4 regions of the Shewanella vesiculosa genome follow, and region 1 is predicted to be linked to each of the others. Evidence: predicted binding sites of a transcription regulator. Region 1 holds the regulator's gene; each other region holds the start of a gene.

Region 1 (7,953 bases):
ACTGTAGTGCCAGCAATGATCATCGCCCCACCCAATACTGACTTACCACTAGTGCGATGCTTGGCCGCATTCATATGGTTTGCCATTATTGTCCGTGCTCCGCATCCACACTGTCTACTATGGTTTGTTTTACTGACGAACTCAGCAACTTGTTGGCATGATCTCGAATTCTGATCACTTCGTCACGATGTTCAACACTGCATAAGTAACCTAGTTCTTTTAACTTAACACTCAAGGTGTTATACAGTTTTTTGTCATAAAACTCTGGAGCGGTAATCCCGTGAAGTGCGCCTAGTCGTTGGGCCAACAAGTGACTGTCGGTTTCAAGAGCAGAACGTTCAAGCTCAGGCTTTATCGCCAGTAAATTAAAGATAATGGCATAACGCTGCAAGGTCTCACTGATCGTTTCAGCCAGAAGTAATACTTGGGTAATATGACGAGGCGTGATGACAAAGTTATCATTGTCGCTCAACAAACCTTGCTCAAGCATAAAGTCTAAAACGCCATCAACATATTTATGCACATCATCAATGCCCATAAATAACTCTGCTTTCAACAATGGATAAAAATCCATCACGATAGCATGAATGCGCGCGCGATCGCAGTCATCATAGCGCAATAAACAACTGGCAATTAATGAAGGTATCGCCATTAAATGAATAATATTATTACGATAATAACTCATGGTGATGGCAATTTTTTCATCAACAGAAATAATCTCACCAATAGAATCTTTGGTACTAACAAACTTATTTAACGACAAACAATGATCAACAATCGACTTACCATCACCCTCGGCGACCGATGCGTAATCGGTATAAGGTACGGTTTTCAATAAGGCTAAATACAGATCAAGTTGGCGTTCTAACTGACTTCTTTCTAATGCATTTTGCTCTGAGGCTAATAACACTAAACTGGTTAATGTTACCGAGCTCGCGGCGGCAGCACCGTTAATATTGGTCATCACGCGGTTAGCGAGTAAATTAACCGATGGAGTAAACCACGATGGTTTTTGATCAGGCTCTTTCGCCAGTTCGCTACGCCATTCTGGCGCTTGTTGATTTAAGAAGTGCTGTAAGTTAATCGGCTCACCAAAATTAACATAACCTTGGCCAAAGTTGCCGAGTTTACGCAGCGCACCAAATAACTGCCAAACAGATTCTTTTTTCTTTTTCTTGCCGCTTAATTCTTTGTGGTAAGTGGCCACTTCCATCACATGATCATAACCTAAATACACTGGTACTAACGTCACTGGGCGCTCTATGCCGCGAAGCACACTGTTTATGGTCATTGCCAACATGCCGGTTTTAGGCGCAAGTAAACGCCCTGTACGCGAACGCCCACCTTCGGTGAAATACTCAACCGAATAACCTTTAGCAAATAACTGATCTAAATACTCACGAAATACTGCGGTATACAGTTTATTACCATTAAAGCTGCGGCGGATGAAGAATGCTCCACCACGGCGGAACATTGGCCCTGCTGGCCAAAAGTTCAGGTTAATACCGGCCGCAATATGCGGCGGAACCATACCCTGATAATACAAAATGTATGACAGCAACAAGTAATCCATATGGCTGCGATGACAAGGTACGTAGACAATTTCATGGCCATCATGGTGAAGCTGTCTTACCTGTTCAGCACCTTTGATATTGATACCGCTATATAATTTATTCCATAACCAAGTGAGAAAACGCTCGGCAATGCGCACTAAACTATCTGAATAGTCTGCGGCAATTTCATCAAGGTATTCAATCGCAGTTTCACGAGCTTTTTCAGGAGATACTTTTTTGTTGACTGCTTCTTCTTCAATAGCCTTTTTAATTGAATCTGACTTCAATAAAGAGGCAAATAGCATTTGACGATTAGGTAATTGTGGCCCTGTCATAACTTTACGTTGGCGACGGAAATGCACTCGCGCGACACGGGTTAATTTATGCGCAATTCTTTTATCTGTACCGTGCTCATCAGCCATATGGCGCAGCGATAACGCATTAGAAAACTGCACAAAATTATGTCGCCCTAAAAATAAAATCATCAGCCACTTACGTAACCAAGTTGGGTTTTCTCTTTCAAAAACAGCCGCTGTCATGCTGTCTTCTTCCTTACCAGGAGTACGTCCCCAATAAAGACAAACTGGCACTAATTGAATATCAAGGTCAGCATTCTCACTATGAAGCGATAATAAACGGGTAAAATAATTAAGGAACTTCTCACCACTTTCACGTTTACCAAATAGAGGTTTACGCCCTTCTAAACACACCACTCGAGGTACTCTTAAACCATCAAGCTGCAACGGCTCATAAGGACTTGGCATACCAAATCCTTCAGTGATTTCGCTCAAGGCGGCAATATCACTAATAGATTCCGTTTTCATCAAATAAACCAAGGGCTTGGTCGGATCTATATTGAGGTCATCAAACGGATCATGGGGCACCACAATGGTCTGTACCATCCATTTCTGAACCCATTTTAATGCTTGTAAAAATATTGAATCTGGTTTTGACATGGTTATTTTCGCAACATAAGCCATTGTAATATTGTCGTATAGGATACCAGAAACCACCCTGCTTACACTATCTGGCCGACTTATCTTTACGTGTAAGCTCTCACTTTAAGACATAGTGCAAGATAAAAAATATATAATAACTAATAAAAACATTAATTTAAGTTACAAAAAACCAATAAAACACAAAAAATAGTTGGTTAATACTTGCACGAACACAAACACTGTATATAATGACAGTCACTGTATAAAAAGACAGGAATCATCATGAGACCGTTAACGCCGCGCCAAGCAGAAATATTAGACTTAATTAAAAACAATATCGCCGAAACAGGTATGCCACCCACTCGTGCTGAAATTGCGAAACGTCTTGGCTTTAAAAGTGCTAATGCTGCCGAAGAGCATTTAAAAGCATTAGCCAAAAAAGGCTTTATCGAGATCATGCCTGGAACCTCTCGAGGTATTCGCTTACCTCATGAAGAACAGATTGAAACCGGTTTGCCTCTGATTGGACAAGTTGCAGCTGGTGAGCCTATTTTGGCTCAAGAGCACGTTGAACAGTATTATCAAGTCGATCCGAGCATGTTTAAACCTGCCGCAGACTTTCTGTTGCGCGTTCGTGGTGACAGCATGAAGAACATCGGTATTTTAGAAGGCGATTTACTCGCGGTTCATAAAATGCAACAAGCACGTAATGGCCAAGTTGTGGTGGCGCGTGTTGATGATGACGTCACCGTAAAACGATTTGAACAAAAAGGTAATGTGATTTATCTGCACGCAGAAAATGACGATTACACCCCGATTAAAGTTGATTTAAGTTGCCAAAGCCTAACCATCGAAGGGCTTGCCGTTGGCGTTATCCGTAATGGAGATTGGTTATGAACAAACTAATGGGCATCGCGCCACGTCACCCAGGCTTATGGGTAGATTTAGCTGAAACAGAATTGCATGGCAACCAAACCATTCGCACATTACAAACAGTCACCCAAGGTGAAGCTGAGTTGAGCCAGTTGTGTAGTCAACTCGCCACATTGAGCCAACAAGGTCGATGGATTGTGTTAATTAGCCCACCACACATTGGCTATAAACATATGCTGGCAAATGCTGGCGTGAGAATGGACCGTATTTTACTGGTGCACACTAAAGACGAAGTCGAAACCTTATGGGCGATGGAAAAAGCGCTTACCAGTGGAACATCAAGTGCTGTCGTCACTTGGACAAGCTCACTTGACGCTCGTGATAGTCGTCGATTAGAAATTGTAGCTAAAAGTGCACGGGCTTTAGGTGTGGTAATTGAGGATGTGAATGCTCACTTACCTCACAAACATCAACTTGTTAGCCCTACATTAATAAATGGAACAAGTAATTTTTGCTCATTTCACTAAGCATTAACCCTTACTTACCAAGCCCTGTATTGAATTCAGGGCTTTTTTTTCATCTTTTTTCAGTCAATTAGCCAACAAAGTGATCTTGATCAATGTTTAATCTACAGCTAATGTTGTTCCCAAGGATGAAATATTATTCATCTTTAATTGGACGTGAATGACAGTGATTAAGATTACTTTCAGACAAATGAGCCAACTCAATATTGATAAGTTCAGTAGTAGGTACAAGCGTGGTGCACCGCTAATAATAAAACCGTAAACAATCTGTTTACTGCCACCAAGGTACTTTGAGGTCATCAAACTTTTTTCGGGAACCGAAAAGTTTGCATAGAGCAGAGAATTACTGTGTGACTTTTCTTTGTAATTGCTATTTGCAATGAACAGAGGAGCAGTCTTGTGAAGCAATGGTGGTATTGTTTACTGGTGGTGTTTATAGCACTTCCGCTTGGGGCATCAGAAATGTCCCTCAACATGACTCAAGGCGTGACAGATATCAGTGGTAAGGTTTATGGCCTCCACATGACGATACTTTATATCTGTTGTGCCATTGGGTTAGTGGTGTTTGGGATCATGATTTATTCAATGATTTACCATCGCAAATCAAAAGGCGCTGTTGCGGCAAATTTTCACGAAAGTACTAAAGTGGAAATAGCTTGGACCGTCATTCCTTTCATCATCTTAATCGCCATGGCCATTCCAGCCACTAAAACCTTAATTGCCATGGAAGACCCCAGCAATGCGGATCTCACCATCAAAATTACTGGGTCGCAGTGGAAATGGCATTACAGCTATTTTGATAAAGACATCGAATTTTACAGCACATTATCGACCCCAAGAGATCAAATCGATGGCATAGAGGCTAAAGGAGAGCATTATCTTCTTGAAGTCGATAAACCACTCGTACTGCCCATTAACCAAAAAGTGCGTTTTTTAATGACATCAGATGATGTGATCCACTCATGGTGGGTTCCAGCTTTTGCGGTTAAAAAAGATGCCAATCCAGGCTTTATTAATGAAGCATGGACCCGCATTGATAAGCCCGGAATTTATCGTGGCCAATGTGCCGAATTGTGCGGTAAAGACCATGGATTTATGCCAATTGTGGTGCAAGCATTATCAGAGACAGATTTTGATAACTGGTTAGTAGAGCAAAAACAACTGGCCAGTAATGCCGCTGCTGCGGCAGCAGCGTCACTGTCACAAACCTTATCTCTTGAAGAGTTAACCACCCAAGGCGAACAGATCTATCTTGCTCGTTGCGCCGCTTGTCACCAACCTAATGGTGCGGGCCTTCCAGGTGTATTCCCATCACTAATTGGCAGTCCTATCATAAAAGGCCCTATTGCAGGTCACCTCAACATCGTCTTAAACGGTAAACCAGGAACCGCAATGCAAGCCTTTGCCAAGCAACTTACCGCCCAAGAGATTGCCGCAGTGATTACCTTTGAGCGTAATGCTTGGGGCAATAATACCGGTGATGTTGTTCAAGCTGCTGATGTGAGTAATTTCTCTGGCGGCAATGAAGCAAGTACTGAAGCAAATAAGACTGAAAGCACAATGGCCGCAACAGCAACTGAGAACACCAATACTGCGACAGAAAAAGCGACTCAGGCTCTTGAAACCGTCGCTAAGGCTGTAACACCAGAGGTTGTTGCCATTGAAGATCTGCCCACCTTAACCTTGGAGCAATTAATCACAGAAGGTGAGCAGGTTTATGCCACCACTTGCGCCGCATGTCATCAAGCCACTGGTGCTGGTTTGCCAGGCGCTTTCCCTTCACTTATTGGCAGCCCTGTGGTTACCGGACCGGTTAGCGGACATATCGATATCGTTATGCACGGTAAACCAGGCACCGCGATGCAGGCATTTAGTAGTCAACTTAGCCCACAAAAGATGGCCGCGGTGATTACTTATGAGCGCAATGCGTGGGGCAATAATTCTGGCGAGGCGGTGCAACCTGCCGATGTCGCTAGCCATGGACAGTAGGGGAAGACAATGAGCACAACAACGCACGATACACTAGCTACCGCTCATGATGATCATCATCACGGAGCGCCGAAAGGGCTCATGCGCTGGCTACTCACAACTAATCATAAAGATATCGGTTCGCTGTACTTATGGTTTAGTTTTATTATGTTTCTCACTGGTGGCGCCATGGCAATGGTCATTCGGGCAGAGTTATTTCAGCCTGGATTACAGCTAGTAGAACCTAACTTTTTTAATCAAATGACCACGGTTCATGGTCTTATCATGGTATTTGGCGCAGTGATGCCAGCTTTTACCGGATTAGCTAACTGGTTAATTCCGATGATGATCGGTGCACCAGACATGGCTTTACCGCGGATGAATAATTGGAGCTTTTGGATTTTACCGTTCGCGTTTACCATATTACTCAGTTCGTTATTCATGGAAGGCGGTGGTCCTAACTTTGGTTGGACATTCTACGCACCGCTATCAACCACTTATAGCCCTGATAGCACCGCTCTATTTGTATTCGCCATCCATATCATGGGTATCAGCTCGATAATGGGCGCGATTAACGTTATCGTAACCATTGTTAACTTGCGCGCTCCTGGCATGACATGGATGAAACTGCCTTTGTTTGTGTGGACTTGGTTAATTACTGCCTTTTTATTAATTGCGGTGATGCCAGTGCTCGCAGGCGCAGTGACTATGGTGTTAACCGACAAGTTTTTCGGTACCAGCTTTTTCGATGCTGCAGGTGGCGGTGACCCAGTGATGTTCCAGCATATTTTCTGGTTCTTCGGTCACCCAGAAGTTTACATCATGATTTTACCCTCATTCGGCATTATCTCCGCCATTATACCGACCTTTAGCCGCAAGAAATTGTTTGGCTATTCCTCTATGGTTTACGCTACTGCCAGTATTGCTGTGCTGTCGTTCTTAGTATGGGCACATCATATGTTTACCACAGGCATGCCAGTATTCGCCGAGTTGTTTTTCATGTATTGCACCATGCTAATTGCGGTTCCTACTGGGGTTAAGGTGTTTAATTGGGTTGCTACCATGTGGCGCGGTTCGATGACATTTGAAACACCAATGCTATTTGCGGTGGCGTTTATCATTCTGTTTACCATTGGTGGCTTTTCCGGTTTGATGCTGGCAATCACCCCTGCGGACTTTCAGTATCACGACACTTACTTTGTAGTGGCGCATTTTCATTATGTACTGGTGACTGGGGCGATATTTTCCATTATGGCGGCGGCATATTATTGGCTGCCAAAATGGACCGGTAATATGTACAACGAAACCTTAGGCAAGTGGCATTTTTGGTGCTCAGTGATCTCTGTCAACGTATTGTTTTTCCCAATGCACTTTTTAGGCTTGGCGGGTATGCCTCGTCGAATCCCAGATTACGCAGTACAGTTTGCCGATGTGAATCAAATTGTTTCGATTGGTGGATTCGCATTTGGTTTATCGCAGTTTATTTTTCTCGCTGTGGTGCTCAAATGTATCAAAGGTGGCAAACCGGCTGGCGATAACCCTTGGGAAGCTGCAGAAGGTTTAGAATGGACCATTGCCAGTCCAGCGCCATATCACTCGTTTACCACTCCGCCGGAGATAAAATGAGATGACACAGCCAACAAAATCAAATCGTAAGTTATTAATCATGCTGATTGCTGGATCAATTGGTATGTTTGGGTTTGGTTTTGCATTGGTACCGCTTTATGACGTGCTCTGCGATACATTGGGTATTAATGGCAAAACCCAAAATAGCGCCAGTAGCTATGAAGCGGTAGTGGTTGATAAAAGCCGTACCGTTACCATTGAATTTGTGACCCAAGTTCAGTCAGATATGCCATGGGAATTTAGCCCTAAAGTGAACCAAATAAGCGTGCATCCTGGTGAGCTCACTCACGCACAATTTTTGGTTAAAAACCTGTCTGCACACGACACAGTAGGCCAAGCAATCCCTTCAGTATCACCTGGACAAGGAGCGGCGTACTTCAATAAAACGGAATGTTTTTGCTTTAACCAACAACCATTGGCCGCATCAGCAACTGCAGAATTACCATTGATTTTCTACGTGGACCCGGATTT
Region 2 (7,953 bases), on a different contig from region 1:
GGTAATATGAACGGTCTGGTAAACCCAAGCCACCAGCGCCAATGGTCATTTCATATTGATTAGGGTCTAAACGGTTAAACCACATTCCACCCCAAATAGGTGATGATGTACCTGTAAGCCAGGCTTCGCCGAATATTTTTGTTAAGTCTTGAGTCGAGTTGATTGCCGCTATTTGATCTAAGGTGCCTTTAATTGGTGTGATACCCAACTTATTAATGGTTTCGGTATCCATATAGGCATGATAAAAATCAGCAATTAATTGTTCTTCTGCATTTAAATCACTGCGGCCAGCAATATCATCAATAATTGCTTTGACTTGATCTTCACTGCGCTCAGCTAAGGCATTAAATGCGCCGTAACGGGTTTTGTCTGCTGGCATGACAAAGTTGTCGTACCAATGACCACTGGCATACATAAAGAAGTCATCGCCAGGTTTAACCGCTTCATTACGCGCTGTTAAGTCAATACCAAAAGTACCTAATTCAGCTTTAGCGGGAGCAGGCGAAGTGACGGCTGCAACCTGAGTATTCGTTGTATCAGATACACCACAACCTGCTAATAGTGCAGTGGTTAATCCAATCGCAATTAAGGATCTATTCATTGTTATCGTATTCCTTAGCCAATGTGTTGACAGAGTTATTTGCTTCGTCATCTTGAAAGAATGACACAAAATGTCAACATTTGAATTGTTAGCAAATTTTAGCAACTAGGTTATTAATAAGACATTTCAGCGATGAATCTTCCTTGTTAACTATGGTTTTTTGCCACTTATCTCGCGATGATTTTACACCGTAAAAATAGTATAATTTGAATAAACCCCATGTGTGGAGTATTATTGGTTGTGGTAATGATTCGTTTTATATCGCTGTATAAATCTCTGAGGGGGCTGGATATGTCTGCAATTGAGCAAGCTGTGTTACAGCAAAATCCTGAAAAAACTGCCCAAGTCGCGCTGAAGGTGTTTTTTAATATCATGGATGCTTGGCATGTAAGAGCAAAAGATCAAATTGTGCTGTTAGGTAAGCCGGCCGAGTCGACATTTTATAATTGGAAAAAAGGTAAAGTGTCGTCATTGTCGCCAGATACCTTGGAGCGTATTTCATACGTTTTAGGCATTTATAAAGCCCTTGGGAGTTTATTTCCGACAAGAGATCAAGCCGATGCTTGGCCTCAAAAAGTCAATCAAGCCTTTAATAATCAAACAGCTTTGGAGTATATGCTAAAAGGTAGCATGATAAATTTGAGTGATATGCGGAGATACCTTGATGCACAACGAGGTTAATACCATTGAGCCTAACGCGGATAAGCTGTACAGATTAGTGCCCAGCCATTTTCCGCCTATCGACTTATTTGAACAGGTCGCCAACCCTGATGAGCTTGAGATAGTTTTTGCTATTGAATCACTCACTAACGACCGCTTACGTGAAGAAGCAGGCGAGTTGGCCCTGGTGCCAGTAGAACAACGTATTTCTGGTATTGGAACCTCGCCAATAATGGCGGCATTTACCCATATTGGTACGCCGTCACGCTTTACCAATGGTTGTCAATTTGGAGTGTATTATGCGGCTAAAACGTTACATACCGCCTTTGCTGAAACCATTTACCACCGAGAAGTGTTTTTACGCGCGACTAATGAGCCCGATACCGAACTCACTATGCGTTGCTATATTAATCAAGTCGCGTTGGCACTGCATGATATTAGATCCCAAGAATTTGATGACTTACACACAGATGACTACGCGATAGCACAGCAATTTGCTAAAGCATTGCGTGCCCGTGACAGTAATGGCCTGGTATATCGTAGTGTAAGAGACTGTGGTGGTGAATGTATTGCGGCATTCAAACCTAAAGCCGTCACAATCCCACAGCAAGGTGGGCATTACAAATACATCTGGAGTAGTAAAAAGCAAAAGATTGAGCACATATTAGAAGTCAATTTGATTAAGTAACCGCAGCCATTTAACGGTTCTCATCTTCAGATAAACAAATGTAAAATGAATCGCATCTAATGCTACAACTTGTTTAATACCTAAATCTTTTACACGTTAGACGCTCAAGCCGCTATCTAGAATCAACCTCACTATTCTATAAATTGCATTATCTCTTATGCTTAAACTTTCCGGTTACTCTGGCAGTTGTTGCAGTGACTTATCGATTTGCTCAGATAACTGAGTCAATAAATGGCTGTATGCACTAACCATGTCTGGCGCCGTTGCTCCTGCTTTGGTGACAGCAGTGAAGTGTTGCTGGGTGATATGTCGGTTTACTTGGTTATCGATAAGATCCCAATAAACATTTAATCTGACATTGTTACTGTCTCTGCTTAAGCTCATAAGCTTTATTTTGACACTGTACTGCGGGCTATTTTCTGCTCCCCAGGGGAATAACACTAACTTACGACTATGATCGCTTTGGTTGAGATTAATACTCACGACACGGCCGATACCTTGATCTAATGGCTCAGCCCAGTAGCTGTTGGCCATTCTTTGTAGGCTGCCATCTTCAAGCGGATATACCATTTGAGTAAAGTTTAGGTACTCGGGTATTTCAATAGGGCCAATGCCAATATCGTATTCGAGTGATGTACTGCCGGGCTCTATCTGCAAGGACGGTGCGGTTAACACAAAGTACTGTTTTGGCGGTGAGCTTTGGCAGCCGCTGATCAGGCTAAGTGCCAATAAACTCACACTCCAATATAGTGATCTCATCCAAGATAGCCTCATAACATTATTCTCCTTGCTTACCACGTATAATTGCCTCGGGTTGCTCATCTAAGGTTTCACTTAAACTACGTAACGCCCGAGCTGTGCGGCTAATTTCTGCCAATGTATTGGTTAATTCAATCACAAGTGGGGAGTTTTGATCTAAAGAATTACCTGCTTGATTCGCCAACTGATCAATACTGACTAATGTTTTGTGCAATGCCGCTAAACTGAGGTTGAGGGACTCAACCATTTGCGGTTCATCTTTATTCAACTGCATCAATAAACTATCTAGTTTAGCCAGTACTTCGACACTCTTGGAGCCTAATGTCGCCTGAGTTGTATCGATATGCACAGCGGTGTTTCTAACGGCTGTTGCAGCGCTATCAAAATTATCCAGCGCTTGCTGTATTTTGCCACTGGCGGCAATGTCGCTAAGTTGCTGAGCCAATTTATCCACATTGGTGATGACGTTTTTCAAGTTCAATGATTGCAGATCTTTAAACAAGGATTCGAAATCAGTCGCTATGGTTGGTAGCTCCAATAATGAATCTTTGTCATCATGGAAATGTGCGGATGTGTTGGGATAAAAATCTAATTCAACATAGAGTTGTCCGGTTAATAAACTCAGATAATTCAGCTGAGCACGTAAGCCATTCTCTATCGCATGGGAGAAAAACTCTTCTCCAACTTGTATGCCTTTAAGATTGATGCGTTTCAACAGTAAATCGGCGTGAACTGAGGCCGTGACACCTTGGCTACTGTCGTTGGGGAAATCAATGCTAATATCGCTTATTTCACCAATGATTACGCCTTTTAACTTCACTGGTGCACCGACTTGAAGCCCTTGTACTGAGTTATTGAAATACATGACCACAGGCGCTTTTTCGGCAAATATTCGCCCACCAGAAAAAAATAGCAGGGCGATAAACACTAAAATAATCGCGCCAAAGATAAAGGCCCCAATCGCAAGAGGAAGTCGCTGGCTTTTACTCATGATGCCTCCACTTTATCAGCACGATTGAGAAATTGTCGCACTCGAGCTTGGCTACTGTTAAGTTTTAATTCTCTCGGATCGCCACAATCAAGCATGGTATTGGTTTGATTATCGAGAAACACACAGCGGGTGCCGATTGACAATATACTGGGTAGCTCGTGCGATACGATAATCACGGTCGAGTCCAGTGCTTGGCAAATTTGCACAATTAGGTGATCTAAGCGCATAGAGCTAATGGGATCTAAGCCTGCTGAAGGCTCATCAAAAAATAACAATTGTGGATCCAGTGCAATCGCGCGTGCCAAGCCTGCACGCTTATGCATACCGCCACTTAATTCGGCAGGGTAAAATTTTTCAAATCCAGCTAAGCCGACTAAAGCAAGCTTATATGCCACAGCCTCTGCTATTTGCCGATCCGAAAGGTCGGTATACAGTTGTAGCGGTAAAGCCACATTTTCGGCAAGCGACATACTGGAAAACAACGCGCCAGTTTGAAACGTGATCCCCCAGTCTTTGAGCATGGCCACTTGCGCTGGTTCATCAGCGTCATAAAAGTTTTTACCTTGATAAAGTACTTCTCCCTTAAGTGGGGTTAACAATCCTACCATTGATTTAAGTAAGGTTGTTTTGCCGCAACCGCTTCCGCCAATGACAAAAAAGATATCATTTTTGTTAATCTCGAAGTTCAGTTGTTTTTGTACCTCGGTCGTACCATAACCGACACTAAGATTGCGTACACTGATGAAGGCATCATCCACCATAATTAGATCCCTAACTTATCGTATAAGATATTGAGCGCGGCATCGGAAACCACCAGAAACACAATGGCTTTAACTACAGCACTGGTCGTGGCTAAACCAACGGCATTAGAATCTCGCCCGCATTTAAGCCCGGCCTGACAACCTGCAATCGCAATCAAAAAACCAAAAATAAGGCTTTTTATCAACCCGGTGGATATGTCTACCCAATCAATGGCAACCTGAGTTTGTAAAATATATTGGGTGTAACTCACGCCCATGCCATTGGCAACTACTGCACCGCCGATCATGCCTATCACGTCAGAGTAAATGCACATTAATGGCATAATGAAAATCAATGCCAACAAGCGAGGTAACACCAGAAACTCCATGGTGGAAATACCCATGACTCGCAGCGCATCAATCTCTTCATTGACCTGCATGGTGCCTAATTGAGCAGCATACGCGGCTCCCGTTCTGCCAGCCATAATAACGCCTGTCATCAGGGCGCCCATTTCGCGTACCATTCCAATAGCCACTAGGTTAGCGACATACACCTGAGCACCTAACTGACGCAGCTGCACTGAACCTAAATAGGCTAAAATCATTCCCACTAGCAGACTAATCAAAGTGACAATCGCCAGTCCTTTAGGCCCTGCTTGTTCAATAAAAAATACGATATCACTGCGCCGAGTACTGGCTTTACCTCTTAACCAACGCCCTAATGCCAACGTGCTTTCCCCGACAAACACTAAGCCATCGTGCACCTGTAAGCCTTGTACAATCATGCCTTTACGAAGCGTGACCCACATGCCACCAATGACACCATCATTCGCCGTTTGATACACAGGCACATCGGTAGCTAGCTGCAGTAATTGTTGTAATCCTTGTGGGGTATCTTGAATATTGAGGGTTATTTTTTGTTGTTCACACCAGCGGGATAATTGTAATAAGGCAATGGCAAGGCTTGAATCCCACTGAGATAATTCAGTCGTCACTAATCTGACAGTATGGCAAGTTGCGGGAAGGGCGGCACAAATATCGGCACCTAGTGGTGCTTGGCCTAATTGCCAATCACCTGCAAGACTCAGGTCGCAGTTGTCATCGTGCATGTCGATATCAAATGTGGCGAGTGTCATACTAGACCCCAAAAAAAGTAGCAATCAAGTGTATATTTGCATCAAGTTCATTGTTGTACTGATCACAAGTGTAGACCAATCGCTCAGATTGTATTTTGACCTTGAACAAATAAACTCATTAACTATTAAACTGATAACGCTATCTAGCTGGCTAATAACAACCTTCAATGGCTAAATATGCCGCTTGCATATCGCGATTTAACATAAATAAACTTGCACAGACAAAATTTAGCGCTACTATGTACCCTATAAATGGTACTGTGTTTTTATACAGTATCTAGTATAAATGTACGAGGTTAGCGTATGCGCTTTATTCCCATTGTCGCCAGTGCTGGCATTACCGGTTTTGAAAGCCCTGCTGCTGAGTATCTTCAATTAGGCCTCAGTCTTGATGAGATGTTAGTGCAACATCCAAGTTCGACTTTTATCGGCTTAGCCCAAGGTGAGTCAATGCAAGGTGTTGGGATATTCGATGGCGACTTACTGATTGTCGATCGTCATGAAACGGCTAAAAGTGGCGACGTGATTGTGGCTAATTTTAATGGTGAATTTGTGTGTAAAATTCTCGATCTGCAACGGCGAATGCTAGTGTCATCTCATGAGCAACATTTACCAGTAACCATTTGCGATTATGATGACTTTAGTATTGAAGGTGTGGTGATCCGCTCAATTCGTTGTCATCGCCAAAGCCCCATGTTTGTTAGCCACCAAGGGTAAGCAACAATGTTTGCCTTAGTTGATGCCAATGCTTTTTATTGCAGTGCTGAACAGGTATTTCGCCCTGATTGGCGTGGTAAGCCAATCATTGTACTGAGCAATAACGACGGTTGTATTGTGGCTGCTAATCGACAAGCAAAAGAAGCGGGCATACAAAAATTTCTACCCTATTTTCAAGTTAAAGCGCTATGTGCCGAGCGTAATGTGATTGTGTGTTCATCTAACTATGAGCTCTATGCCGATTTATCAGCAAAAATGATGGCGATAATAGGCCGCTTTGCGCCCGATCAGCATGTGTACTCCATCGATGAATGTTTCCTGTCGTTTAAACACAGTTACCCCGCGATTAAATGCCTGCATACCCATGGTCAGTTAATCCGTCGTACGGTTTGGAAAGAAGCGCGTTTACCCGTCTGTGTCGGTATGGGCGACACCTTGACCTTAGCCAAGATAGCCAATCATGCCGCTAAAAAAATCCCAGGATACCAAGGTGTTTGCGTAATTGAGACATTGCAGCAACGCACTGACATTTTGCGTCAGCTTGCGGTCGGTGATGTATGGGGCATTGGTAGGCGTATAAGTAAAAAACTTGAAGTAATGAATATTCGCAGCGCATATGATCTTGCCTGTATGCCACCGAGCCTTGCGAGAAAACAATTTAGTATTGAAATAGAGCGAACGGTTCGTGAACTGAATGGTCAAGTCTGTAAACAATGGGATGAGGCAAGGGCAGATAAAAAACAAATTTTCTCGACTCGTAGTGTTGGTGAGCGCATCACTGACTATGAATTGCTATTACAGGCATTGAGTAAACATATCGCTATCGCGGCGCTTAAAGCGCGTCAGCAAGGCTCGTATTGCAAAACCATGTTGCTGTTTGCCAGTAATTCCCCTCATGACGAACGGCCCGTGAGTGATAAGGTCATTGTCCATTTCCCTTGCCCGACACATTGCTCTGTTGAACTCACCAAAGCGCTTAGACAAGCTGCACCAAGGTTGTTTCGCGTCGGGGTGCGGTATTACAAAATTGGCGTAGGCCTTGTTAATTTAGCCAGCGAGAAATATTTTCAATTTGATTTATTCAATCCTGCTAAGGTCGATTATGCCCTCATGCACACCCTTGATAGCATCAACCAACGTTATGGCCGCGATACTGTGTTTCTTGCTGCACAAGGAATACAACAAAAGTGGGCAATGCGTCGTGATTTGCTTACTCCTCAATATTCAACTCAATGGAAATGCTTACCCAAGATTAAATGTTAATATTTTTATGGGTTCCATCATTAAAATTGTCATTGAGTAAATAAAATAGAAATCACTGATTCGATTATTGATATTGAGCTAAGCGTGGCACCAGTCACAAAATATCAATGCTAATTGGCATATGCCATTAATCGGCGTATATATAGCATATGCCAATTACTATTAATCGATAATGGCAAGCATTAATGTCATCAACCATAACCATTTATGCCGTTTAAAATAAATGGTATCTCGATGATAAAATTGAATATTATACAGTGAGGACAGCCCCCATGATTACAGCCATACCCATGAAAGCAGAAAATATTTCCAACCATTTTAGCAAAGCCGATGAGGTACTGTTTATTAATGACCAAGCTCAAGTCGTCGGACGTTTTACCAACCCAGCTTTACTCGAT
Region 3 (7,953 bases), on a different contig from region 1:
GTGATGAAAATAAACTGGCATAAGATTAACTAAAACAAAGCGATAAACCTAAAGTCACCGTCCGAAGTGTTCGAAATAGCATGATGAGAACCCTGTGGTAACATCATGCAATTTATCACACATCACGGCGTCAGAGGTTTTTCACATCAGATGTACTCTCTGGGCTATGAGGTGATTGTTATTATGATATGGAAGATCAACACCTTGGCGGAATTGATGGAGTGATCAACAAGGGCAAGCAGTGTTCCCCTTGTTGATCCTCTGTGGGCGAAGCGCTACAAAGTTAATATTTTCTAACCAAGGTTTATTCGACATTGAAACGAATAAAATCAATATCAAAGCCTATTTATACGACCTGTAATACTTGCTCTTTAGCCAAACGAGATTTAGGTAACTTAGCGTTATAGTCTTCATCCGAATGATGATAACCAAATGCTAATGCAACTTCACACACATAACCGCCAAGTTCTTCAGCAAAAATTTCACCTAGCAACTCACTGTCTACGCCTTCCATCGGCGTAGAATCGATACCAAGACGAGCTAAAACATGCATAGTGTTACCTAATGCTAAATAGGTTTGTGACTTAGTCCATGCCGCATTGTTGCCCGCTTCATCAGTGTTTAAGTCAACAAATGCGTATCCACCAAATGCAGCTTCGCGATCTTCAGGCTTAGTACGGCCATCGATAATGCCTTGATCAACCACTTTGGCATAATCTTCACGGGTATACTTAGGGTTATATGCAAACAATATGGTATGTGAAGCCGCTTTAGCATGCGGTTGGTTAAACTGAAACTTGTTAGCATAAGAGTCATGTAGGCGTTGTTTTGCTTGATCACTTTCAATCACGATAAATTTCCATGGTTGAGAGTTAATAGATGAAGGTGATAACACCATTGCGTCATAAATGACGGCTAAATCTTGTTGTGATACGCGCTTAGTCGCATCATAACGTTTGGCGGTGTAACGTTTTTCTAAATCAGTAATAATAGCGTTGGTCATGTCAGACTCCATATTAATTTTAAACACTCAGAGAAAGAGTTAGCAGTGAAACGACATGTCGTAATGTTATCGATTAACCTACAATCTGGCTCAATAGACTTGATACGAACAATATAAAACAACAAAACAATATTAAAAAAATTGAGTAAATACACTATAAGACGGTTATGGTGCCAAAACATGAGGTTTTCAAGGTTTATCACTAACTAAAGTTCGATTAGGCTATTCGACCAAGCCGCCCAAAGATGCTATTTACTGCGGATATAAAGTCATTCAGATTTTCAATCCGCTTACTGACTTTAGCTGCCGCATACAGTGCCAGGATGGCAAGGTTATCGAGTGAATTTTGCCATTAAGCAGACGAAGAAAAACAGCCAACAAATGTTAGCTGTTTAGATAAGCGTCATAGCCTTAAACAATAGCCATGCAATGATTAGCTTTCAGTTACCACAGCACGATAGCCGCCTTGATGTTCGTCGGCGACAAACTCAATAAAGTGCTGAATACTATCAAGGCTATCTTCTTGATAATGTGACACATACAACAATTGGCTCAAGTGCTCTTTAGCGATGAGTTCAAGGGCATTTTTAATCAATCTTCGGCCTCGGTAATCTAAGCCTTGGTAAGGCTCGTCAAGGATCAATAACGTTGGCTGCTTCACAATAGCGCGAGCAATGAGCAACAAGCGTTGCTGGCCATATTCTAATTGTCTAAAGGCCGTTTTACTCAACTGACCCATGTGTAAAATGGCTAACCATTCGGATGCGATAGCTAACTGTTGTGCTGTCGGTTGTTGATACAAACCAATCGAGTCATAAAAGCCCGATACAATCACATCTAAGGCACTGCAATTAACCCGATACTGTAAATGCAACGCTGATGACACCATGCCGATATGCTTTTTTATCTCCCAAATACTCTCGCCTGAGCCTCTTTTTTTACCAAAAATATCAATGTCGTTACTGTAACATTGTGGATGATCGCCAAAAATAAGCCCTAGCAAAGTACTTTTACCACAACCATTTGGGCCTTTAACTTGCCAATGTACGCCATTATCGATGCGCCAATTAACCCCAGAGAAAATCACTTTGTCACTGTAAGCTACTCGGCCATTGTGTAACTGAAAGACCGGATTTGCGAATAAGGGCTTATGTCTGTGACGACGAATAAGCGCCAACATATCTTCACTTTGTTGGCCTGATTGCGCCGTAAGTTGACTAATCAGCGGATGATTATCCCACTCAGTCTTAGTCATTATGCTGTCTAACGCGCCATGATTAAATATCGCAACATGCTCAATCCAGTCAGGCATATCCTCTTCACGTGACACGACCACCAGCATTTGTACCGTTTGCGATAACAACTGTAAATATTGACTTAACGCTTGTCGATGGCCCACATCAAGCCCTGCATAAGGTTCGTCGAGGACTAAAAATGGTACTTGGGTTGCCACAGCACGGGCCAGCATGACTCGGCGACTTTCACCGGTAGAAAGCTGAGTAAACTGGCTATCGCTTAACCGAGTGAGATCCAGCTGCTCTAATAAGCGCTTTGTCAGTGCGTGATCATCACATTGGGTAAAGATCACCCCATAAACGCTAGTATTAGGGTCGATGTAGCCTAAAGCCTCGCTGTCATCTTGCTCAAGAATCTGTTCGAGTAACAGCTGCTGTTCATGCAGTGACACCAAAGCGACCTGCGAGTAGTCAACACCCGATAGTATGCCAGAATAGGCCAAAGCGTTATCTTGTGCTTGCTGAGTCAATAACTGGCCCAATATGGCGCCTAAATCACCTTCGGTACTAAACACGCCCCAAGATTGTTGTGATTCAATGAGCCAATCTTCAATGTTCATGGTGACACTAGACGAACGGCATTGCAGCTGAGTAAACCGAATTTCCATTGTGGCGCTTATCCCTGTCTATTAATACTGATTCTTCACCAGAGTTTATCTTCTGAGTGTCTCACAGGAGTCTTAAAAAAATCGACAAAAAAAGTAGAACATTTTGGTTCTACTTTGCGATTAAAATCACTTCAGTTGATCACACTGACGATTATTCACGAAAACGGCCATTTCATGTAGCGTAGATTCAATTATCGCATCCTCTGCCATTGCTACATAATCAGCTTAATACTAAGTCTGCATAGACTTGGCATAATTCACGGCTCGGCCAGATTTCATAAAACATAAAATCAGCCTGGTTAGCATCACCTTGCTGTATCGTGTTTATTGCTCCTCAAACTTGTATTTTGCCTACTCAAGCTTGCTCCTCTACTTTTGAGAAGATGTGAATAGGTTACTGGCAATAATCTTTCTTTGACACCTGACTGTTTTAAACCATGTCGTCACCAACCTAGTCTGGCCAAGGCGACTAGCCTGGGTAAGTTTGCCTGTTATCATCCCTCTTAACGATTTTCATCGCTTGCCACCCTGTTAACTTTTCGCTTTAGTTTTCTTTTTATATGGCTTTTTAAAACTGCGCTTTGGTGCACTGCTGGCAACACCTTGTAATGCAGAAGGTAATTGACTCGATGCTTGGGTAATTAGGTTATCTAATTGGCTGAGTAATGGCTGCATAAACGCATCATACTTAAGCCTTTTTTGACTGATGGCATCGAGGCTGTTTTCCCATAATGCGGTCATGTCTGGTGTGGTTGCAGATTCAGGTAAACTGCGGATCAAACCAACACCCACAGGTGTGGCCAGTATTGATTTACCTTGGCGAACTAAATAACCGCGCTTAAACAGTAATTCAATAATCCCAGCACGAGTCGCTTCAGTGCCTAAGCCATCAGTTTCTTTAAGAATTTTCTTAATATCGCTGTTTGTCACATAACGGCTAATGCCAGTCATCGCGCCTAATAATGTCGCGTCGGTAAAATGCTTGGGCGCTTGAGTCATTTTTTCTAGTAATTCACCACGCTCACATTGGAGTATTTGCCCTTTAACCAGCGGCGGTAATGATTGTACCGTGTCGTCGTTATCGTCATCGCTGCTAGTTGAACTAGAATCAGAACTCGCTTGATTTACTGTGGTCGCCCGCTTATACAGTTGTTTCCAGCCTAAGCTTTTGTCTTGACGCGCTTTAGTGGTAAACAAACCTCCAGCAATAGTCACTTCCACAGCGGTTTCAGCATACATATAAGCTGGATAAAACTGGGCTAAATATTGCCTCGCAACGTGTTGATATAACTTGGCTTCGTTACTGGATAACGATGACAAATTAGCAACTTTCTCTGTGGGTATAATGGCATGGTGAGCATCGACTTTACTGTCATCCCAAGCTTTAGACTTAAGCTTGGCATTTGGTGCCTCACAACCATCAACTAATGCAGCAGCACCTTTGAGTACCGCGTCCAATACTTTTGGTGCCAAAGCATGTTGCTCTTTAGGTAAATAGCGACTGTCTGAACGCGGATAGGTAATTAATTTATGGCGCTCATACAAACTTTGGCAAGTATCAAGTACCTCTTTTGCCGAGAGGCCAAAACGTTTAGCCGCGTCTATTTGCAATGCTGATAAGCTATAGGGTAATGGTGGATTTTGGCGCTTATCTTTGGCTTCAATTTTAGTCACTTGCGCTGGTTTACCATTAATACGAGCAACGACATTTTCAGCTAAGCCTTTGGCTAACACTCTGCCATCTTCATCCATGTATGGTTGGCATGCTTCACTCGGTTGCCATTTGGCGGTAAAGGTTTGTTGCTGATCGGTAACCAGATGGGCCAGCACTTCATAAAAAGACTTTGGCTTGAAATTGGCAATCTCATCATCGCGGCGCACCACTAAACCAAGCAAAGGCGTTTGCACTCGGCCAACAGACAACACGCCTTGGTAACCCACTTTGCGCCCTTGAATGGTATAAGCACGAGTCATGTTCATGCCATATAGCCAATCAGCGCGGCTGCGGGCTAATGCAGAAGTGGATAAAGGAATAAACTCACGGTTACTGCGTAACTGCCCTAACGCACGTTTGACTGCTTGTGGATTTAAATCACTAATTAATAGTCGCTGAACTTGATTGAGCTTGTCACCCTTGACGCCTAAATAAGCAATCACTTCATCCACCAGCAACTGCCCTTCACGGTCTGGATCGCCAGCATTAATGATTGCTGAGGCTTGCTTAACCAGTTTACGCAACACAGTAAGTTGACTGCGAGTTTTGGTTTTAGGCATGAGCTTCCACGTTTGTGGCACTATGGGCAAATGTTCTAGCTTCCATGATTTAAATGCATCATCGTAAGCATCAGGTTCGGCTTGCTCCAATAAATGGCCAATACACCATGACACGCAATCACCATTGGCGGCAGTGATAAAGCCATCACCTTTTTTATGTGGTTTTGGCAGAACATCGGCAATAGCACGGCCGAGACTGGGTTTTTCAGCAATATATAGAATCATAATCCATTATTAGGGCGCTAAAGTTCAATTAGATAAAACTCGATTGCACCGCTTAACTGTATAAATTTACAGTATAGATTAGCGCTAAATACGCCAAGCTGCAAATACGAAATAATTCACCACTTATATCGTCAAAATATTACAATACGCAGCTTAAATCCCAAATACGATGAACAGATGAAACTCGGCCAGCGTTTAGCACAAATCAACAGTATGATCCCCATGGGTTATAGCCATATTTGGGATTGTTGTTGCGACCATGGATTTCTTGGTGCGGCATTACTCGATAGGCATGCAGCAAACATGATCCATTTTGTCGATATTGTGCCGGCATTAATGCAGCAGTTAACCGCTAAGCTTGAACTTTTTTACCCACTCCAAACTGCCAATCAATGGCAAGTACATTGTGTCGATGTGTCAGCGATACCTCTGGAGCAAGACGAGCAAACCCCATTAGTGATCATTGCTGGTATTGGCGGAGATTTGATGATCGAGTTAGTGAATACGCTTTGCCAATTGCACCCTAACCGTCAAATTGATTTTATCTTGTGTCCGGTCCATCACCAGTACGAACTTCGCCACCAACTCATTGAACTTGATTGCCGTTTAATTGATGAAAAACTGATTGAAGAAAATCGCCGCTTTTATGAAATTATCTATGTGAGGCGTGACAGTCCATCGTCGCGAATAGAAAGTGATAGTGATAGTTCTACCACTAACATTAGAGCTGTGGGCGATAAACTTTGGCAATGTAACAATGACCACGAGCGCAATATTGCTATACGATATTTACACAAAGTGCTGACTCACTATCAAAAAATAACCCTGTCGAATCCGCAAAAAGCATCACAGGCGTTGCCAAATTATCTAGCAATTAAAGTACAAGTCGAGCGTGAAGAACGGACGTCGACCTCCGAGTGTACGGCCCTATTTTAGACGCTGGATCCCGGCTCAAAAGCATTACCGGGATGACGGTAAAAGGAATCATATCTGGTTGACGATAAAAGTAATCGCTATCTGATTGAAAGTGTAGAAAATATATTCATTTGACGATTAAAGCCATCTATATCTGATTGAAGGTATAGCAGACATATTCGTCTGACGATGAAAGTAATCGCTATCGGATTGATGCTGTAATAATCATATCTGGTTGCGGTGATAGCAATCGCTATCTGATTGAAGGTGTAGTAATAATGTCTGATAGAAGGTGTAGACAATATTGCTGGATGACCGTATTTGAAAGCGATCCCTTAAATCCGATGCGTATACTCTCAGGTTATCACTTACTATCGTTCTTTATCGCTTTTATAGCCTCTAGCCGCGAATCGACCTGGTATCGAGATATCTATCTTGTTATCGCCTGTTATCGCCTGTTATCAAGTAATACCGAGTGTTTAAAGCGGACATAAAAAAACCAGCATTTTCATGCTGGTTTTTTATGGCTATGAAAACCTGGCTAGCTTATGGATGACACTCGTTGTGCATTTCTAAGTTAGTTCCAATGTCTTTTGAGCGGTTAGCTTTGGCATCATCATTACGTAATTGTGTTAAATGATCCAAGTAAGCTTGGTCAACGTCATTAGTAATGTAATGACCATCAAACACTGATGTTTCAAAACGCTTAATCTCTGGATTTTCCATTCTTACGGCTTCAATTAAGTCGCTTAAGTCTTGGAAAATAATGCCATCGGCACCAATGATTTTAGCAATTTCGTCAGCATCACGACCATGAGCAATAAGCTCATTTGAGGTCGGCATATCGATACCATAGACATTAGGGAAACGAATTTCAGGAGCTGCTGATGCAAAGTACACTTTCTTTGCTCCAGCTTCACGCGCCATTTCAATGATCTGCTCAGACGTAGTACCACGTACTATTGAGTCATCAACTAATAGTACGTTTTTGCCTTTAAATTCAGTGTTAATCGCATTCAATTTACGACGAACTGATTTTTTACGTTCTTGCTGACCAGGCATGATAAACGTACGACCAATATAGCGGTTTTTAACAAAACCTTGGCGATACGGTAGATCCATGCAACGGGCAATTTCTAAGGCGATATCACACGAGGTTTCAGGAATAGGAATAACCACATCAATGTCATGATCTTCCCATTCTTTCTTAATCTTTTCGCCCAACTTGGCACCCATGTTTACACGGCTAGCATAAACAGACACTTTATCAATGCTCGAATCAGGACGTGCAAAATACACGAATTCAAAAATACACGGAGCATAGCTTGGGTCTGCAGCACATTGACGGGTAAATAATTGCCCATCAAGTGAAATATAAATAGCTTCGCCAGGTGCCACGTCACGCATCACTTCAAAGCCAACAGCGTCTAAAGCAACACTTTCTGAAGCAACCATATATTCAGTGCCGGTAGGCGTTTCATGTTTACCAAGTACCAATGGACGGATACCAAATGGGTCACGAAATGCAACTAAACCTTGACCGATGATCATGGCCACTACAGCATAAGCACCGCGGGTTTGCGCATGCACTTTGGCAACAGCATCAAACACTTCATCAGCACTTAAGGTTAAA
Region 4 (7,953 bases), on a different contig from region 1:
AAGCTCAAATACTAACTGCATTACTTTCCCTCTATAACTGCCAAGCTATCCTTATTTAATAGTTAATAATCATTTAAATAATAAAGATTAGTTAACCTTAGCGATTGTACACTGAAGTTAATGTAGATAAGAAGTCATGCAAACTAAAAAGCCTAATAGTGGAGGGGGATTAGCTAAGGTGATGGCTCAATAAAAAACGCGACATATGTCGCGTTCATTTTTGATAGCTTAATCTGCTAGGGTTACTCGTGGATATAAGCTTATTTGTTTGGAAAACTTTGTTGCAGCTTTTTGACCGCAGCTTTAATTTTACGAGTATTGTCAGGTCCCATACGGATCAACAGTTTTTGTGCACTGGGCAACGCTTCAAGGTTAGGATCAACGTATTTATAGTTCACACTGATTGATGAAAGCTCAATAGGGTCTTCAATAATCGGGGCGCTAGCAACCATGCTAAAAGCTTGCTGCATACGCTTATCAAAATCAATATCACTGTAACCGAGTTCAGTAAACGCTTCAGCAAAGAGTGGTTTTAATTCAATATAAGTAGCGACTAAATCTTTATCGTTCAAGCCTTCGATGAAATTCGCATACAAATCATATCGATGATATCCATCTGGATTAAGATAGGTTTTATTGGTTATCTCGCTCACAGTAAATTGGGTATCAGGGCCTTTTAACGGGCTTGCTTTATGCACGATATCACCTTGGGCTAGGTTATCAACAAACACCACAAATTGGCGAGCTATGTCCTTTTTCAAGATCATCGGCGCAATTTTCATACCGTTGGCAATGGCTAATGTTTTTGCTTCAACAAAATCATCAGATTCAGCTAATACTGGCAGAGGCTCTGCCACTGCAGCAGACGATTCAGATTCTCCAGCGGGAACCATATCATCAACAGTGCTAACGTTTTGCGGTTCTTCAATCGGCGCTTGTTCTATTGGCACCTCTGGTACTGATTCTGGCAGTTCAACTGGCGTCATGACAACCGGTTCTAATTCTTCGGTATCATCACTCGTAAAATAGAAGTAACTGCTGGCGCCTAATAGCGCGATAACGGCTATAGCGATTAATAGCATGTTAGAGCCAGTTTTTTCCGTGGCTTGTGGGGTAATTCTATCTTCTTCATTAACTTGCATTTCAATTCCTTGGCGTTATAGCTAATCGATACAAAGATCTAGATGGAGTCGAAAAATTCTGCATGATACTAATTACATTCAATAACTAAACAGTTGCGGAGGACTGATTTCAAATCGCTTTCACTGCGTTAAAGCTTTCGCTTTGCTTGCAGTAAGGTGATCCCCGCTAGCTGACTAGATAACAAACACAATTTATATACCATTTTGCAATATTCGGCCCACTTGTCTAGTGATAACTGATGATAATGAACAATATATTATGATCTATATTACGCTTGGACATATTGTTGTCTATCACCGATCCAGCGATGAATGATAGCATCTACGTTTTGTGGCACTTGCTGGTAAACATGAGATGCTAATTTTTGAGTTGGTGCAATTAAGTGTTGATCACGAATCAGATCAGCAATTTTAAGATCTGCCAAACCGGTTTGTTTGGTGCCAAGCACTTCGCCTGGACCTCTAATTTCTAAGTCTTTTTGAGCAATAACAAAACCATCATTACTGTCTCTGAGTACGCCTAAACGTTTGGTGGCCGTTTGTGATAACGGGGCTTTGTAAAGTAATACACAATGGCTAGCGACAGCCCCACGGCCGACTCGACCTCTTAATTGGTGTAACTGCGCTAGGCCTAAGCGTTCAGGGTTTTCGATAATCATTAAACTGGCATTAGGCACATCAACGCCAACTTCTATGACGGTGGTGGCGACGAGTAAGTTCAATTCACCTGCTTTAAATTGCGCCATGATATGTTGTTTTTCAGCGCTTTTCATTCTTCCATGGATCAAGCCTATTTTCAGTTCTGGTAACGCTATGGCGAGTTCTGTGGCAGTGTCTTCAGCCGCTTGGCATTCAAGTACTTCAGACTCTTCAATTAAGGTACAGACCCAATAAGCTTGGCGATTATCGTTTAATGCTGCTTGTTTTACACGTTCAATCACTTGCTCTCGGCGACTGTCGGCAAGGGCTACTGTGGTTACGGGAGTTCGTCCTGGAGGCAGTTCATCAATGGTCGAGGTATCAAGATCGGCATAAGCGGTCATGGCTAAGGTACGCGGAATTGGCGTAGCAGTCATAATAAGCTGGTGTGGATGGAAGCCTTGGCTGACACCTTTTTCTCGTAAGTCTAGGCGTTGATGCACACCAAAACGATGCTGCTCATCAATAATAATCAGCGCCAGTTTATTAAACACCACCGCTTGTTGAAATATCGCATGAGTTCCAATAACCATTTGTGCAGCGCCAGAAGCGATATCTTCAAGTGATTGAACCCTAGCTTTGCCTTTTAATTTACCCGCCAGCCAGCCGACTTTTAGCCCAAGTGGTTCGAACCATGCTGCAAAGTTGCTGGCATGTTGTTCGGCGAGTAATTCAGTCGGTGCCATCATGGCCACTTGGTAACCGTTTTCAATTGCCTGTAATGCCGCCAGTGCCGCCACCAAGGTTTTACCTGAACCCACGTCGCCTTGAACTAAACGCATCATCGGCGTTGGATGTTGAATATCTTGGCTGATTTCGGCGACAACCCGCTGTTGAGCTCCAGTGGGTTTAAAAGGCAGTTGCGCTAGAAAAGGCGTTAGTAACTGACCTGTCGCTGGCATTGGCACCGCGGCATCTTGGTTACTGCGTTGGCGTAGTTGCAACATGCTCAGATTATGTGCCAGCAGTTCTTCTTGGATTAATCTTTGTTGGGCAGGATGCAGACCTTGTTCTAATTCAAAAGGTGATACTGAGCTATGGGGGCGATGTAAAATATGCAATGCATCACGCAGGCTAATATTGTTTGGCTGTAATGCACTGGGCAGCAACTCAGGTAATCCACCTTGGTCCAACATCGCCAAGGCTTGTTGTGTTAATTTGATCCAACTGGCTTGTTTTACCCCTTCAGTCGTCGGGTAAATCGGCGTTAGGGTGTCGCTTAATGTGACAGATTCACCAGGATGAATAATTTGATATTCGGGGTGAACAATTTCTTTATGATGATTGCCACTGCGTATTTCACCGTAAGCCCGAATGCTGGCGCCATTTTCCATGGCATTACGTTGCGCCATAGAGAAATTAAAAAATCGCAGGCTCATCATTCCGCTGTGGTCACGGACATTACACACTAACATGCGCCGCCGACCTTGCATGATTTGAGTTGACTGAATTTCTGCTTCTATGGTGCCATAACTGCCAGGAGGTAATGCGGCAATAGCATGGATTTGCGTACGGTCTTCATAACGCAGCGGTAAATGAAACAGCACATCTTGTACTGTTTTAATACCTAACTTAGCCAGTTTTTCCGCAACCTTTTTAGCAACGCCTTTAAGGTCGGTGATCGGAACAAGATCCAGTCGTAGCAAATTGTGCTCACCTAAATTGATTACCAAAGATGTAAAAATTATAGTGATTTCAAGCTATCAATCTCAAATCACTGTAATTATATACAGATGTTTAAGGTATCTTAGCAGACTTTGCATACAAGGCAATATTAAGCCACTAATTACAACCAACCCTTTTGCTTGGCAATTCTGGCGGCATCAATTCGGTTACTGGCATTGAGTTTATTAATGGCTTCTGACAAATAGTTTCGTACTGTACCTTCTGCAATAAACAACTGACTGGCAATATCGCTGGTTGATAAGCCTTCGCTTGCTAGGCGCAATGCGCGCCTTTCTTTGTCGTTGAGAGGATCTATTTCACCAATAGCGGTGAAAGCCAATTCTGGATCGATGACTCGTTTACCCGCCATGACTTGTTTAATCGCGTTAATTAAGTCAGCAGAAGGTGCATCTTTTAATAAAAAGCCCCCGACACCGTATTCTAATGCTCGTTTGATATAACCCGCTCGGCCAAAGGTGGTCAGAATAATCACTTTGGTCTGACTGCGTTGCTGTTGCAACCATAGGCTCAGTTCTAAACCTGATTTCCTAGGCATTTCAATGTCGGTAAGTAGCAGGTCAAACGAATCGGTTTTAAGTTGTTGCATCGCTTTATCGCCATCTTCGACTTCGACAATCTCTATTGCATTTAAGCTATCACATCCTAATGTGAGTAACGCGGCGAGGGCGCCTCTTACCATGGCTTGATCTTCGGCTAATAGAATTTTCATCTAACGGACTCACTTAGTGGCAATTGGATACTCACTTTATAATGGGGAATTAATTGATAGTCGATGGTGCCATGTAGCAAGGTTACTCGCTCTTGAATACCGGTTAATCCGTTGCCTTTAGTGATGGTTTTAACCGGTACATTCTCGATAAAGTTGAGTTTGAGGCAATTTGGGCTTTGTTCAATACGCAGGGTGCAATGTGTTGCGTGGCTGTGTTTTATGGTGTTATTAATCAACTCAGTTAACAGCAAGCTGATTTGCGATTCCATGAGTTCACTGAGTTTAGGGAATGTGCCTTCTATGCTGACAGCAATAGCGTTATCTCTTAACGTGTTGGCTAAGGTGTTTAGGGTATGCGTTAAGCCTTGATGTTTATAGCCCGATACCGTGTGGCGAATTTGGCTTAAACAGTCTCGAGTTATCACGCTCACTTGATGAATTTGCTGCTGCGCTAAGTCGATTTTACCTGAGGCAATGAGTTTGTCTGCCAGTTCAGCTTTTAAGGCGATGGCGGCTAAGTGGTGCCCCATCACATCATGTAAATCTCGGCCAATACGTTCGCGTTCTAATGCGGTAGCTAAATTTGCGACTTCATCTTTTGATTGTTGTTGCTGGCGTTTGATGCGTTGGCGGTTTTGTTCAATTATCCCAAACACTCCCACCCCTAAGCAAATTCCCATACCATAAAAAGTAAAAAAGTAGCCTGTGTAATCCATGCTAATATCGATCACTAAAAGCAAAATACTCAGTCCGATAAAACTCAATATGGCAGTACGAAGTGAGTAGAAAAAACCAATAAAGAAACAGCAAAAACTGAACAGTGATATGGCGCCACTGCTAACAAATGATGAGGCTATTGCTGTGACAAACATTAACCCAATAGGTTTGAGGGCTCGCTCTTTGCTACAGTTATAAGCCCAGAAATAACCGATAATAAATGGCACTAATAATAAGATTGCGATCGTAATGTTTAACCATTGACCGTGCATGAAATACAATGGAATAAAGTAAAAACCTAAGTTTATGAGGTAAACCCAAGCGGTTTTTTGCTCATAACTCTTTTCGTTGGGTATTGTTAAACCGAGTGTCATAGTGCCTCCTAGCGCAGTTAATCATAGAGTAACTGCGCGCTAACTCAAACCTATGCGAGTAATAATAAACTGGTCGATTACTGCTTTACTGTTTGTTGGTTTAACAGATATCTTGCCCAACCATACTGAGGGTCAACTTCAATGGCGGTTTGCCAATCTTGTAAAGCACCGTTTAAGTCGCCTTGTTCTTGTTTAGCGAGTCCGCGCCAAGTATAGGCTTCTGCATGTCCCCAACAGATTTCATTACAAGGCTGCTCAAATTGACTAATTGCTTGGGTTACTAATGTTTGCGACTTGTCGAGTCCGCCACCAAATACGCTAGGGGTATAAAATGCATTAATTGCTCGCACTAAACTGACGCGCGGATTGTTAGGTTCCAGATCGTTTGCTTGTTGAAGTAATTGTGCCGTTTTCATTCCTAATACAGCACCTTTGCTATTATCAAACGAGATTTGCATTCCATATACCGCAGCAAGTAGCGCTTGTGGGTCTGCAGATGGGTCTTGGTCTAAAAGAGATTCTAGTGTTTGCTGAGCATCGTTTAATGAATCTGTAGCGAGTTGACGTTGACCCATTATGTTGGCAGTAATGGCTAGACGATAATCAGCATAGGCTTTTTCATAATCAATAGCCTGTTCACTGTATTGGCTGAGTTCATTGATGTTCATGGTGTTGGCAGCAGCATCAATATCGCTAATGTTAGCAAAGCTAGCTTGGCTGACTAAGGTTAAGCTGGTGATCAGTAGTAAGGTTTTCATGGTTATCTCCATTTACGTTTCCCCCAATCAAGATGTTGTTGGGATAGGTGTAGTATGGCTATAGGCGGGGGTTATTCTTAGACACAAAGGTCATCAATTGAAGATGACAAATGTCATGTATTGTCAGGATCTCGTATTAAATATGAGTATAGGCTTACAAAGTGTTATGAAAAGACCGAATGAATATTCGGCCTTTAGTATGAGTATTATTGTCGATAACTTAAACCACTTGCATCACTAAATAACTGGTGTAGCCAAGGTAACCAGCTAATAGCACTCCACCTTCACGACGACCAATACGTAAACCGCTCCAAGCAAACGGCAATACCATAAACGCAAAAATCAGCATGGCGATAAAATCAACTTCGTTAAATCCGGCAGCGGATACTGGGTGAATTAATGCTGTTGCGCCTAAAATACCGAGTACGTTGAAAATATTAGAGCCAACAACGTTACCGATGGCAATGTCACTTTGACCTTTAAGAGCCGCCATCACCGAGGTAACGAGTTCTGGCATACTGGTGCCAATAGCCACAATAGTTAAGCCAATGATGACTTCACTAATGCCAAACTGCTTGGCTAAATCAACAGCACCATCTACAAATAATATGCCACCACCGACTAACATTGCGATTCCAGCAATAATTAATGCGATTGATAATCCTGGGTGTTGTGGATTGGTATTAACATCAACGTCTTCTGGATTATTTTTGGCGCTGACATAACTAAAGACTAAATAACTAACAAGTGCACCAAATAAGATGGCTCCGTCGATAAAGCTGACTTCACCATCAAGCAGCAAAAACCACATTAGTACTGACGCGCAAATCATAATAGGAATATCGCGCTTAACCATTTGAGATTGCACGGTAATAGGGCGAATAAGGGCGGTGATGGCTAAAATTAAACCGACATTAACAATGTTAGAACCGACAACATTACCTAAGGCAATCCCAGGATTACCTGCTAATGCCGATTTTACACTCACCGCTAATTCAGGGGCGCTAGTACCAAATGCCACAATGGTTAAGCCTATAATGAGCGGCGCAATACCTAAACGCAGCGCTACGGCACTGGCTCCGCGCACAAGAGCTTCTGCGCCAAAGGTTAAAATGATAAAACCGCCGATAATATATAACGCAATGAACATGAGTCTCTGCCTAATTAATGGGTATGCAACGCTATGTAAACTCTGCATAGTTGATGGCGCGTATATTGACAGAATATGTCAAAAAAATACACGCATATTGCGTGTATTTTTTGAGGCGAAATAATCGATAGTGGATGACTACAATTCGTCTTCCCAACGTACTTTTGCACCGCGCACACCGTCTACTTTGGCGCTGAATGTTTTTTCCAGTACGTGACGTTTAATTTTTAACGTTGGAGTTAACACATCGTTCTCAATGGTCCAGTCATCATTGACGATTATAATGGCATCAACGTGCTCATGTGACTCAAGATGCGGGTTAATGCTGTCGAGCGTCTCTTTCAATGATGTTCTTACTTCCTCACGAGGCTGCAATTTAGAGCCTTCTGAAAGCTGCACTAATGCGACTGGGTGTGGTAAGCCAGAACCAATAACACAAATTAACTCTATATGTGAATCTTGAGCCAATTTACGTTCAATAGGGACAGGTGCGACATATTTACCTTTTGAGGTTTTAAAGTTGTCTTTAACTCGACCAGTAATATCGATATAACCGTCTGCATCAATTTCGCATAAATCGCCAGTATGGAAAAAACCATCTTCGGTAAATGCGGCTGCGGTGGCTTCGTCTTGTAAGTAATAGCCGCTCATCAAGCCAGGACTTTTAACTAACAACTCACCTTGTTCAGTTTGACGTACCAAGCATCCTTCAACTGGA

The links. The regulator LexA, encoded in region 1, represses DNA repair genes until DNA is damaged. The targets are predictions, from matches to a motif close to TACTGTATNNNNATACAGTA.
Region 2: the regulator LexA is predicted to act here: its motif matches at 5,832-5,851, upstream of GW828_RS09815 (LexA family protein).
Region 3: the regulator LexA is predicted to act here: its motif matches at 5,460-5,479, upstream of GW828_RS11765 (DNA topoisomerase III).
Region 4: the regulator LexA is predicted to act here: its motif matches at 3,557-3,576, upstream of recG (ATP-dependent DNA helicase RecG).

What each region holds. Positions count from the first base shown of each region.
Region 1 covers NZ_JAACSD010000014.1:94,539-102,491, reverse strand. The annotation lists gene mtr (tryptophan permease) at 1-86, opposite strand, end outside; gene plsB (glycerol-3-phosphate 1-O-acyltransferase PlsB) at 86-2,509, opposite strand; gene lexA (transcriptional repressor LexA) at 2,774-3,388, shown strand; gene GW828_RS15470 (cell division inhibitor SulA) at 3,385-3,891, shown strand; gene coxB (cytochrome c oxidase subunit II) at 4,288-5,877, shown strand; gene ctaD (cytochrome c oxidase subunit I) at 5,887-7,482, shown strand; gene GW828_RS15455 (cytochrome c oxidase assembly protein) at 7,484-7,953, shown strand, end outside.
Region 2 covers NZ_JAACSD010000007.1:394,343-402,295, reverse strand. The annotation lists gene GW828_RS09850 (M13 family metallopeptidase) at 1-601, opposite strand, end outside; gene GW828_RS09845 (antitoxin Xre-like helix-turn-helix domain-containing protein) at 893-1,282, shown strand; gene GW828_RS09840 (RES family NAD+ phosphorylase) at 1,266-1,949, shown strand; gene GW828_RS09835 (PqiC family protein) at 2,124-2,708, opposite strand; gene GW828_RS09830 (MlaD family protein) at 2,728-3,699, opposite strand; gene GW828_RS09825 (ABC transporter ATP-binding protein) at 3,696-4,460, opposite strand; gene GW828_RS09820 (MlaE family ABC transporter permease) at 4,463-5,575, opposite strand; gene GW828_RS09815 (LexA family protein) at 5,879-6,292, shown strand; gene GW828_RS09810 (Y-family DNA polymerase) at 6,299-7,555, shown strand; gene GW828_RS09805 (NifB/NifX family molybdenum-iron cluster-binding protein) at 7,828-7,953, shown strand, end outside.
Region 3 covers NZ_JAACSD010000010.1:37,996-45,948, reverse strand. The annotation lists gene GW828_RS11775 (nitroreductase family protein) at 347-1,003, opposite strand; gene GW828_RS11770 (ATP-binding cassette domain-containing protein) at 1,437-2,906, opposite strand; gene GW828_RS11765 (DNA topoisomerase III) at 3,438-5,405, opposite strand; gene GW828_RS11760 (tRNA (adenine(22)-N(1))-methyltransferase) at 5,583-6,341, shown strand; gene purF (amidophosphoribosyltransferase) at 6,867-7,953, opposite strand, start outside.
Region 4 covers NZ_JAACSD010000009.1:88,081-96,033, forward strand. The annotation lists gene GW828_RS11175 (beta-ketoacyl synthase chain length factor) at 1-21, opposite strand, end outside; gene GW828_RS11180 (DUF3014 domain-containing protein) at 261-1,142, opposite strand; gene recG (ATP-dependent DNA helicase RecG) at 1,412-3,487, opposite strand; gene GW828_RS11190 (response regulator transcription factor) at 3,628-4,236, opposite strand; gene GW828_RS11195 (sensor histidine kinase) at 4,233-5,327, opposite strand; gene GW828_RS11200 (tetratricopeptide repeat protein) at 5,405-6,085, opposite strand; gene GW828_RS11205 (calcium/sodium antiporter) at 6,306-7,235, opposite strand; gene GW828_RS11210 (AMP-binding protein) at 7,374-7,953, opposite strand, start outside.